3 regions of the Psychrosphaera haliotis genome follow, and region 3 is predicted to be linked to each of the others. Evidence: predicted binding sites of a transcription regulator. Region 3 holds the regulator's gene; each other region holds the start of a gene.

Region 1 (3,288 bases), on a different contig from region 3:
CTTCAAAGTCCTTGCAAATTGGTGCCGAAATTACGATTACTAAAAGTGAAAACAAAAATCGCGAGTTATGGTCTGGCTGGCAGGCCAAACAAGATCAAGCGTCATATTCTTTTACTACTCAATATCGTTTCTAAACAAACTGGTTGTAAATTTTAGGCATAAAAAAAGCCGCCTTGAACTGAGGCGACTTTTGCAGGGTCAACTTTTGAAGGTGTAAATTAGCCTTCTAAACTTGCGTCTTTATCTTCAGCAACTTCATCTTTGATGGTCGCTTGAAGAAGTAACATATCTCTAAGCTTAGCTTCGATCTCTTCCGCAATCTCTGTGTTTTCTTTTAAGAACTTAATACAGTTTGCTTTACCTTGGCCAATTTTACTTCCGTTATACGCATACCATGCACCGGCTTTATCAACTACGTTATTTTTAACGCCTAAGTCTATAAGTTCACCTTCTTTAGAGATGCCCTTACCATACATTATAATGAATTCAGTTTGTTTGAACGGCGGTGCTACTTTGTTTTTAACAACCTTAACCCGAGTTTCATTACCAATGATTTCATCACCCTCTTTTACAGAGCCAATACGACGAATATCTAAACGAACTGAGGCATAGAATTTTAAGGCGTTACCACCCGTTGTTGTTTCAGGGTTACCAAACATAACACCAATTTTCATACGAATTTGGTTAATGAAAATACATAGAGTATTTGAACGTTTGATATTACCAGTAAGCTTACGTAATGCTTGTGACATTAGACGAGCTTGAAGACCCATGTGTGAATCACCCATGTCACCTTCAATTTCTGCCTTTGGAGTAAGTGCTGCCACGGAGTCAACAATAAGCACGTCAACTGCGCCTGAGCGAACTAACATGTCTGTAATTTCTAATGCTTGCTCACCTGTATCTGGTTGAGATACCAGTAAATCATCAACATTAACACCTAACGCAGCAGCGTAAATTGGATCAAGCGCGTGCTCAGCGTCAACGAATGCACAAGTTTTACCTTCCTTTTGGGCCTGGGCAATAACTTGTAATGTTAATGTTGTTTTACCTGATGACTCTGGTCCATAAATTTCAATAATACGACCACATGGTAAACCGCCTATACCTAAAGCAATATCAAGTCCTAAAGAGCCTGTAGATATTGATTCAATATCTAGTGCCTTACTATCACCTAACTTCATGATAGAACCTTTACCAAACTGACGTTCGATTTGCTGTAACGCAGCACCAAGTGCTTTTTCTTTATTCGCGTCCATTTATTTCTCCAGAATTACTATGTCATGGCGGTAAGCCAAAATTTATGAAACGAGTATACTGTATAATTAAACAGTATCAATACTGTATGAGATTTTTTTTAATATTTTTCTAAGAAATTACACTAACCAACTGATTTAAAGAAAAATTTATCGCACTCTCTCGGACCAAAATACGATCACCATCAAATAACCGATGCTCACTAAAAAGTTCTATTTTACTGTTTTCAGTGTTGTCATCCCTAACAGCAAAAGCAAACCAAACTGTTCCAACTGGTTTATTTTCTGTACCGCCACCTGGACCCGCAATACCACTGACGGCTATGGAAGCATTCGCACCAGCCTTTATCAGTGCGCCCTTTGCCATTTCCTTTACGGTTTGTTCGGACACTGCACCATGTGTCATTAAAGTATCTTCTTTCACTCCAACTAAACTTTGTTTTGCAGAGTTACTATAAGTTATAAACGCCTGTTCAAAATATTCAGAACTGCCAGCCAGTTCTGTTATGGCACTGGAAATCCCACCGCCTGTGCATGACTCGGCAGTGGTAACTGTCCATTTTCTTTTTATTAATAGTGCAGCCAGGGTTTCTAGTATCTCTGTGCGCTTTTGCATCTTCCGTTTAGCCTTATGTTTATGGAACACTTGTTTCTAACTTTTAGCGCCCAGCCTTATTAAATAACTTTTCATTAATGAGCTTTATATTAATAAGCATTTTAATGGGCCTAATTTTATTGAATGCAATTCCATAGATTTTAAATTTTACGAGACAGCAGTGGATCGATCTGTGACAATATACAACATTATGAGACAACCATCAGTTCACCGCAAAAATGATTGATTTATACAGTGAAGCGAGTATTTCGGCACAAACGCCAATGATGCAACAGTTTTTAAAGTTAAAGAAGGATCATCAAGACGTCCTACTATTTTATAGAATGGGTGACTTTTATGAACTCTTTTTTGATGATGCCAAACGAGCATCAGAACTACTTGATATTTCACTAACAAAAAGAGGTACCGCGCACGGTCAGCCGATCCCAATGGCAGGTGTGCCTTATCATGCGGTGGATAATTATTTATCTCGATTAGTTCAAATGGGACAATCCGTCGCAATTTGCGAACAAGTTGGTGATCCTGCTACAAGCAAGGGACCTGTGGACAGAAAGGTCGTAAGAATTGTAACGCCAGGTACTGTGACTGACGAAAACCTACTTCCTGACAGACAAGACAATCTAATTGCTGCAGTTTTTGAGCAGAAAACTAAATCTGATACTTTATTTGGGCTCGCTTATTTAGACATTAATAGCGGTCGTTTTTTATTGAATGAATTTTCAAATATTAGCGATTTAAGTGCTACTTTAACTAGGCTGTCTCCTGCCGAACTGTTATATGCAGAGTCCGTTACTGAATTGCATGGCGTGGTCCGAGCTAAGGGTGCTAGACGCAGACCCGACTGGGAATTTGATTTGCAAACGGCTCATAGAGTTCTAAATCAACAATTCAAAACTAAAGAGCTAACCGGCTTTGGCGTTATGGAATATTCTGTTGGCTTATGCGCAGCCGGTTGCTTAATGCAATATGTAAAAGATACCCAACGCACAGCACTACCGCATATTAGAAGTCTAACGGTAGAGTCATTACAAAGTTGTATATTGATAGACTCAGCTACCCGAAAAAACTTAGAACTTACACAAAATTTATCTGGTGGATTAGACAATACGTTAGCCCAAATTTTGGATAAAACGGCGACGCCAATGGGCAGTCGATTGTTAAAGCGTTGGATCCACATGCCAAGTCGAGAGCAACTTGAAGTTTCAGCTAGACTGGACGCCGTAGATGAGTTGTTAGTTAGTGACCGTTTCGGAGAAGTTCAAGACTTTTTAAAGCAAATTGGCGACATAGAACGAATTGTTGCACGGCTAGCACTACGCTCCGCTAGACCAAGAGACTTGGCTAGATTGAGAAATGCGCTAGTAATTATACCTGACTTAAAGTCTTCACTGACAAATACAAAGTCCGCAAGGCTCA
Region 2 (3,288 bases), on a different contig from region 3:
TATTCGCCTCCAGCAGCGATGACGTTAATGGTTAACCCACTGTTATGTCTGTATAAAAATGTGAACTTCAATTGGCTAGATAATAAGTTTCTATTTCTAAAAAATAGCTCTAACTCTTTTAGTAACTTATTTATTGGGTTAATTAGTATATTTGCATTGGAGATTTCAAACAGTAACTCCAGAGTGCGTTTATAATGGAGTGTTGGACTGAACAAATTCATTGGAAACTTAGTTTGACCAGACAATTGCCCTAAGTAAGTGAATACCGACAAGTCGAACCGCTTTGATAAAGACTTTAATGGAATCGCTAATACATCCCCTATTCGCTTAAATCCAACTCGGTGAAATTGCTCTTTTTGTGCTTTGGTTAATTCTAAGTAGTCAGTTGGTAGACTATTGATATATTGCTGAGCCAATACACTTTGGTCATATAACGTATTATGTTTGGATAAGGCTATCAATTTGGCACTCAATGCTATGGGAGCCGCCCCATATGAGTAACTAAAGCCTAAATTATTTAGTTGAGCTATTATGGTAGACCAATAAGCACTTAAATTTTCATACAGTCTAAGCATGTTATCAATCCGAAGGAACATACCTTGCGGAGCATCTAAACTTATGTCTGCAGTATACCGGTAGAGCATATTCGCAATGTTCGTTAAGCTTTCCTGTTCTATCTTTTCCTTATACTCTACAACCTCAATATTCGAGGTTATTGAAATAGCCATCGCTAAGCCCATATTCAGCTTTATACCTGATGTCAGTGCTACCTGATTTGCTTGAGTAACTTGGTTAGAAAAAGGGTCGACTATAATGACGGCTGTGTCTTTAGAAGTCTCTAAAGCTTCTAATTGCAGAGAGTCAAAATTCAAATATAGCCATAACATAAGTTATAACGTCACTAGTGGTTCACGATATTAGGAAACGCTAAAACATTACTAGGCTCTCTGCTTGTAGCCTGCTCTGAATTAGTAATGGTGAAGTCTTGCCATCTCTCTGTCATATTAATAATAAATGGAGATGATCCTATTCCCCCTTTTTGCTTATCTATTTTGACTTTTATCCCCATAGGGTGTGCATGTAATGACAGGCTCAAAGCGCTCGGTAACGATAAAAAGCGAGTGCCTTTTGATTTTGCTTGGCTATTTCTGATAAGTATTAAGCTACTCGCACCTTGCTCACAAGCTAACATTAAGCGTCGAACCTGTTTGATACTAAGCTCTGCTTGCCAAAGTACGACTGTGCTACAACAACCGCTATTAAGACACTGCTCTGCAGCCCATAAAGCTTCCACTGGATCATAAGCAGGTATAATAAGTGTTTGTGACAGTTCTAATCCATTGGCTATTAAAAATTCGGCATTGAGCTGGATTGGAGGAGCAATAAAGACACATTCCGCTTTTTGATTGCCTTGCTGATCCGCGAGGAATGGCAGTATTAACCTTAACTCCCCTATGCCTAACATCGACTTAACTTCTATAATTCCGGACGTTGGAAAGCCACCGTGAAGTCGGCTGTCTAGCTCATCATAATGAGTTTTAGCCTTAGCGATATGATCATTGTTTTTACAGCCGTACCAAACCAGGCCTTTATTTTGATATTCATTTAGCTCTAACATAACACCACCCACTGTTTATTTATACAGTATAATAACAGTTAAAATTTATGCAAAGCTATAAATGAAAAAAGCCACCAATTGGCAGCTTTCTATCTGAATTATATGAGGTTATTTTATATGCATTGTAAAGGTATGCCTATATTGCCTAGTACTGTACAAATAAGATCAGTAGTCAAAACCTTGTAATGCTTTTACTCCAGAGTCAAAAGCATGCTTAATATTTTTAACTTCACTCACGGTATCTGCGGCTTCTATTAACTCTCGATGTGCAGCGCGGCCTGTTATAATAACTGACTGTATTTTTGGTCTATTGTTAATAGCATCAATAACTTCCTCTAAAGGTATATATTGATACGTCACCATGTAGGTAAGCTCATCTAATAAAACAACATCAATACTAGGATCTTGTAAAAACAACTTAGCTTTAGACCAAGTTTCAAGAGCCGCTTTGGTATCTGATTCTCTATTTTGAGTGTCCCACGTAAACCCGGTTTTCATCACCACAAAAGGGACTCCATGCTTTTCTAGCAAATTACGCTCACCACACTCCCACTCACCTTTGATGAATTGCGCAACAGCGGCTTTTTTGTCATAACCAACACATCGCGTCACAACACCAAAACCCGAAGTAGATTTTCCTTTTCCATTTCCTGTAATAACTTGAAAAATACCTTTCTCAACTTGAGCAGACTCAACTCTTTGATCAACTTGCTCTTTTAAACGCTGTTGGCGTTCTTTGTGTTTTTGATCTTTATTTTGATCGTTTTCATCGTTCATCATTTTCTAAAAACTCTTCTACACTCATTGTGCTTGGCAAGATAAAGCAAAAATATAGGTTAGTACAACTATCTATATTTAATGACTTTTCAGATATTTCATTATTTTTTTAGGAAAAGTGTGCCGTTTTGGTTAATTAATGATAGAATCCGGCGGCTTTTTTTAACCAACTTATTGAGAAGATAGAGTAAGACAATGGCTGACTTATCGAAGTATAGAAATATAGGTATCTTCGCTCACGTAGATGCTGGTAAAACCACAACAACTGAGCGTATTTTGAAATTAACTGGTCAAATCCACAAGACTGGTGAAGTACACGACGGTGAGTCAACAACTGACTTCATGGAACAGGAAGCTGAGCGCGGAATTACTATCCAGTCTGCTGCTGTAACTTGTTTCTGGAAAGATCACCGTTTTAACGTTATCGATACTCCTGGACACGTTGACTTCACAGTTGAAGTTTACCGTTCTCTTAAAGTATTAGACGGTGGTATTGGTGTATTCTGTGGTTCTGGTGGTGTTGAACCACAATCAGAAACTAACTGGCGTTATGCGAATGACTCAGAAGTTGCACGTATTATCTTCGTTAACAAATTAGACCGTTTAGGTGCTGATTTTTACCGCGTAGTTAAGCAAACTAAAGACGTTCTAGGTGCAAACCCACTAGTTATGGTTCTACCAATTGGTATAGAAGATGACTTCGTTGGTGTTGTTGACCTACTATCTCGTAAAGCATACGTTTGGGATGAGACTGGTCTTCCTGAAAACTACGAAATCACTGATGTTCCTGCGGACATGGTTGATAAAGTAGAAGAATATCGTGAAATGCTAGTTGAAACTGCTGTTGAGCAAGACGACGACCTTATGGAAGCGTACATGGAAGGTGAAGAGCC
Region 3 (3,288 bases):
CATCAGTAATGGAGCAGGGTATTAATCAAAAAGTACTTACAAAGAACGTTAAAAACGTTAAGTTTTTATCGCAAGCGTGGATAACCGCAAAAGAACTCGACAAGGCAGTTGAGACGTTGGAAGTACTTTCTACATTAGAAAATAATGGCACTGCCCACCAGCAAATAGCGGAAATCAGACTTCAACAGGGTAAATACAAAGATGTGATCGAAGCTGCATTTGAGGCTGAAAAGCGTGGTGATTTGCCAAATCCTGGTAATTTGTATCTAGCTTTAGGTATGGCGCACTTTAACTTAAAAGAGTTTGAAGCTGCCATTGAAGCATTGAACATGGCCAGTGAATACAAAAACGTACAACGAATGGCAACGCAATGGTTAAAGTTTGTTGAGAAAGAAAAATCAACAATGGAACAACTGGCCTTCAATTACTAGCCCTAAAAACTGGTAATTTACCAAGCGTTACTCACTAAAATTTCATTCTAACCTATACTGAATATTTAATTTTTCAGTATAGGTTTTATCTATGTCACTCCATCAACTTGTTTATATTAGCCGTGCTACTCAGCCTTTTTCCAATGAAGAGTTAACTGACTTATTAGTGAACGCTAAGAACAATAACTCAAGCCAAGATATTACCGGCAATTTGATTTACAACGGTGGAATGTTTTTACAGGTACTGGAAGGTGATAAAAAAAGTGTTCAGGCACTTTATGACAAAATAGCGCTAGACAGCAGGCACACTAAAGTACGAAATATCTATTTTGAGCCAGCTGAATATAGACTGTTTAGCCGCTGGTCTATGAATATGGTGAATTTAGAATGCGATAAGCCTAAAAACATTCAAACCATTAAAGACATTATTGATGCCATTGATGAAGATAAGCTTGTGGACGGCATGTCACCGCCCGTGAAGCTTTTAAAAGAGTTTTCGACGATTCGTTAATGCAAACAAAGAAAAGCCGACTTGGATATTCGTTACATTAACGATGAATTACGAATAACGCCTACCGCTAAACCTTCAATAGCAAAGTCTTGGTAGTTTAGGTCTACATTAATTGGTGAGAACTCAGGGTTTTCAGCATGCAATATAACCTTGCTACCTTTACGCTCAAGTCTTTTAACCGTAACGTCTTCTTCAACTCTTGCAACTACAACCTGACCATCTCTGGCGGTTTGAGTTTTATGAACAGCTAATAAATCGCCGTCTAAAATACCAATATCCTTCATACTTTCACCTTCAACTTTCAACAAAAAGTCGGCCATTGGTGAAAACATAGCTGGATCAATATTTACATGACGGTCAACGTGCTCCATTGCTAATATTGGCGAGCCGGCTGCAACTTTACCAACAAGCGGTAAACCTGGATCGTCGTTAGCGACTTCTTCTGTTAGACGAATGCCTCTAGAGGTGCCAGGTAACATTTCTATGAAACCTTTTTTAGCCAGTGCTTTTAAGTGATCTTCAGCGGCATTAGCCGACCTAAAGCCCAACGTTTTAGCAATTTCAGCTCGAGTTGGTGGCATACCTGTTGAGGTAATTGAATCTCTAATTAGATCTAATATTTCTGATTGTCTAGCAGTAAGTGGTCGCATCATCTGTTTTTCCATACAGTAACATAACTGTCAGTATATACAGGCATCGAGGTTGTGCAACATAAAATTTAATAAGAATGATGGGTTTTTAGCTAACCTTTGTTAAAATCCCCTGCTGCATTCATTTTTGTATTAAGGTTTTTATGTCCATTTTAAATGTTTTAATGTATTGGTTAACTCGTCCTTTCATTCGCACTCAACTAGTTACTGACGAGAAAAATAGCGAAAGCGGTATAGATTCGTCTAAGCCAATTTCCTACGTATTGATGACAGATTCATACACAGATAAGCTTGCTTTAAAGCAAGCGGCCAAGCGTCTTAACTTACCATCACCTTTTGGCTCTATTGATTTAGACAGCGACTCAGTTAAAAGAACGATTGGTGTTAAGCCGGTAGATTCTATCTTTTTGAACAAAGACCATCACGCTAAAAAAACCGTAAAAACGGGCCAAGCGATGCTGGAATTAGTAGAGCGTACGGGCAAAGATATACAGTTTGTACCGGTTATGATTTGCTGGGGTCGTAACCCAGGTGTCGAAAAAGACACAAATCGAAAAACTCGCTTGATGGACATCATCACACAAACTTTACAAGCATCTCCGTTTCGTAAGTTCATGATTGTATTGCTTTATGGTCGCAGCAGTTTTATCAGAATTAGTAAGCCCGTTTCATTGCAAAAAATGGTTAATGACTATGGCCCATCTGAAGAAACAGCACACAAGTTAGTGCGTGTTGCTCGTATTCATTTTGAACGCCAACGCATAGTTGCAACTGGCCCTAAAGTGATGGAACGTCAGGCTTTTTTCAATAGTATGCTAGCCAGCCCCGCACTTAAAAAAGCGCTTCACGAAGAAATGGAATCTAAAGATATTTCCTTAGAAGAAGCAAAAGCAAACGCTAAAAAGCTTCTTGAAGAAATTGCAGGCGACTACAACGAAAACTACATTCGAATGGGCTCTCGTATCCTGACTTGGGTATGGAACAAAATTTATAACGGTATTCGTGTTCACAATGCTGATAAGTTAAGAGACTTAGCACAAAAAGGTCATGAGATTGTTTATGTGCCCTGCCATCGCAGCCACATGGATTATCTATTGCTAACCTACGTTATTTATCACGAAGGCTTAGTGCCGCCACATATTGCTGCCGGCATTAATTTAAACTTCTGGCCTGCAGGTCCTGTATTCCGTAAAGCCGGTGCATTTTTCTTACGCCGAAGCTTCAAAGGCAACAAGCTGTATTCTGCAGTATTTCGTGAGTACCTTTCGCAGTTGTTCATTAAAGGTTACCCAGTTAAGTATTACACCGAAGGTGGCCGTTCTAGAACGGGTAGATTGTTATCACCTAAAACTGGCATGTTAGCCATGACGATACAGTCAATGCTTCGTGGTGTAGATCGCCCAATTACCCTTGTGCCTGTTTACATTGGTTACGAACATGTAATGGAAGTAAATACCTACCTAAGTGAATTAAAAGGCAAAAGCAAAGAAAGCGAATCCATTTTTGGTATTTTTAAGGCAATCAAGAACCTTAAAAACTATGGCCACGGTGACGTGAACTTTGGCGAGCCAATTAGCCTAAATGAAATAATGAACGAACAAGCTCCAGACTGGCGATCGTTAATTAATCCAGTGGATGTGGTGAAACCAAATTGGTTAACGCCAGTTGTTAATCATACAGCCAATAAAGTTATGGG

What was found. Region 3 encodes LexA, which represses DNA repair genes until DNA is damaged. Its sites were predicted from a motif close to TACTGTATNNNNATACAGTA; they were not measured.
Region 1: recA (recombinase RecA) is a predicted target of LexA. The motif match lies at 1,316-1,335, and genes of this name have one in related genera.
Region 2: imuA (translesion DNA synthesis-associated protein ImuA) is a predicted target of LexA. The motif match lies at 1,628-1,647, and genes of this name have one in related genera.

What each region holds. Positions count from the first base shown of each region.
Region 1 covers NZ_BAAAFQ010000007.1:252,413-255,700, reverse strand. The annotation lists gene ABD009_RS10810 (hypothetical protein) at 1-134, shown strand, start outside; gene recA (recombinase RecA) at 219-1,259, opposite strand; gene ABD009_RS10800 (CinA family protein) at 1,369-1,872, opposite strand; gene mutS (DNA mismatch repair protein MutS) at 2,091-3,288, shown strand, end outside.
Region 2 covers NZ_BAAAFQ010000011.1:19,812-23,099, forward strand. The annotation lists gene ABD009_RS13145 (Y-family DNA polymerase) at 1-872, opposite strand, end outside; gene imuA (translesion DNA synthesis-associated protein ImuA) at 902-1,618, opposite strand; gene cobO (cob(I)yrinic acid a,c-diamide adenosyltransferase) at 1,784-2,395, opposite strand; gene fusA (elongation factor G) at 2,591-3,288, shown strand, end outside.
Region 3 covers NZ_BAAAFQ010000010.1:159,873-163,160, forward strand. The annotation lists gene ABD009_RS12875 (tetratricopeptide repeat protein) at 1-431, shown strand, start outside; gene ABD009_RS12880 (BLUF domain-containing protein) at 523-942, shown strand; gene lexA (transcriptional repressor LexA) at 975-1,592, opposite strand; gene plsB (glycerol-3-phosphate 1-O-acyltransferase PlsB) at 1,736-3,288, shown strand, end outside.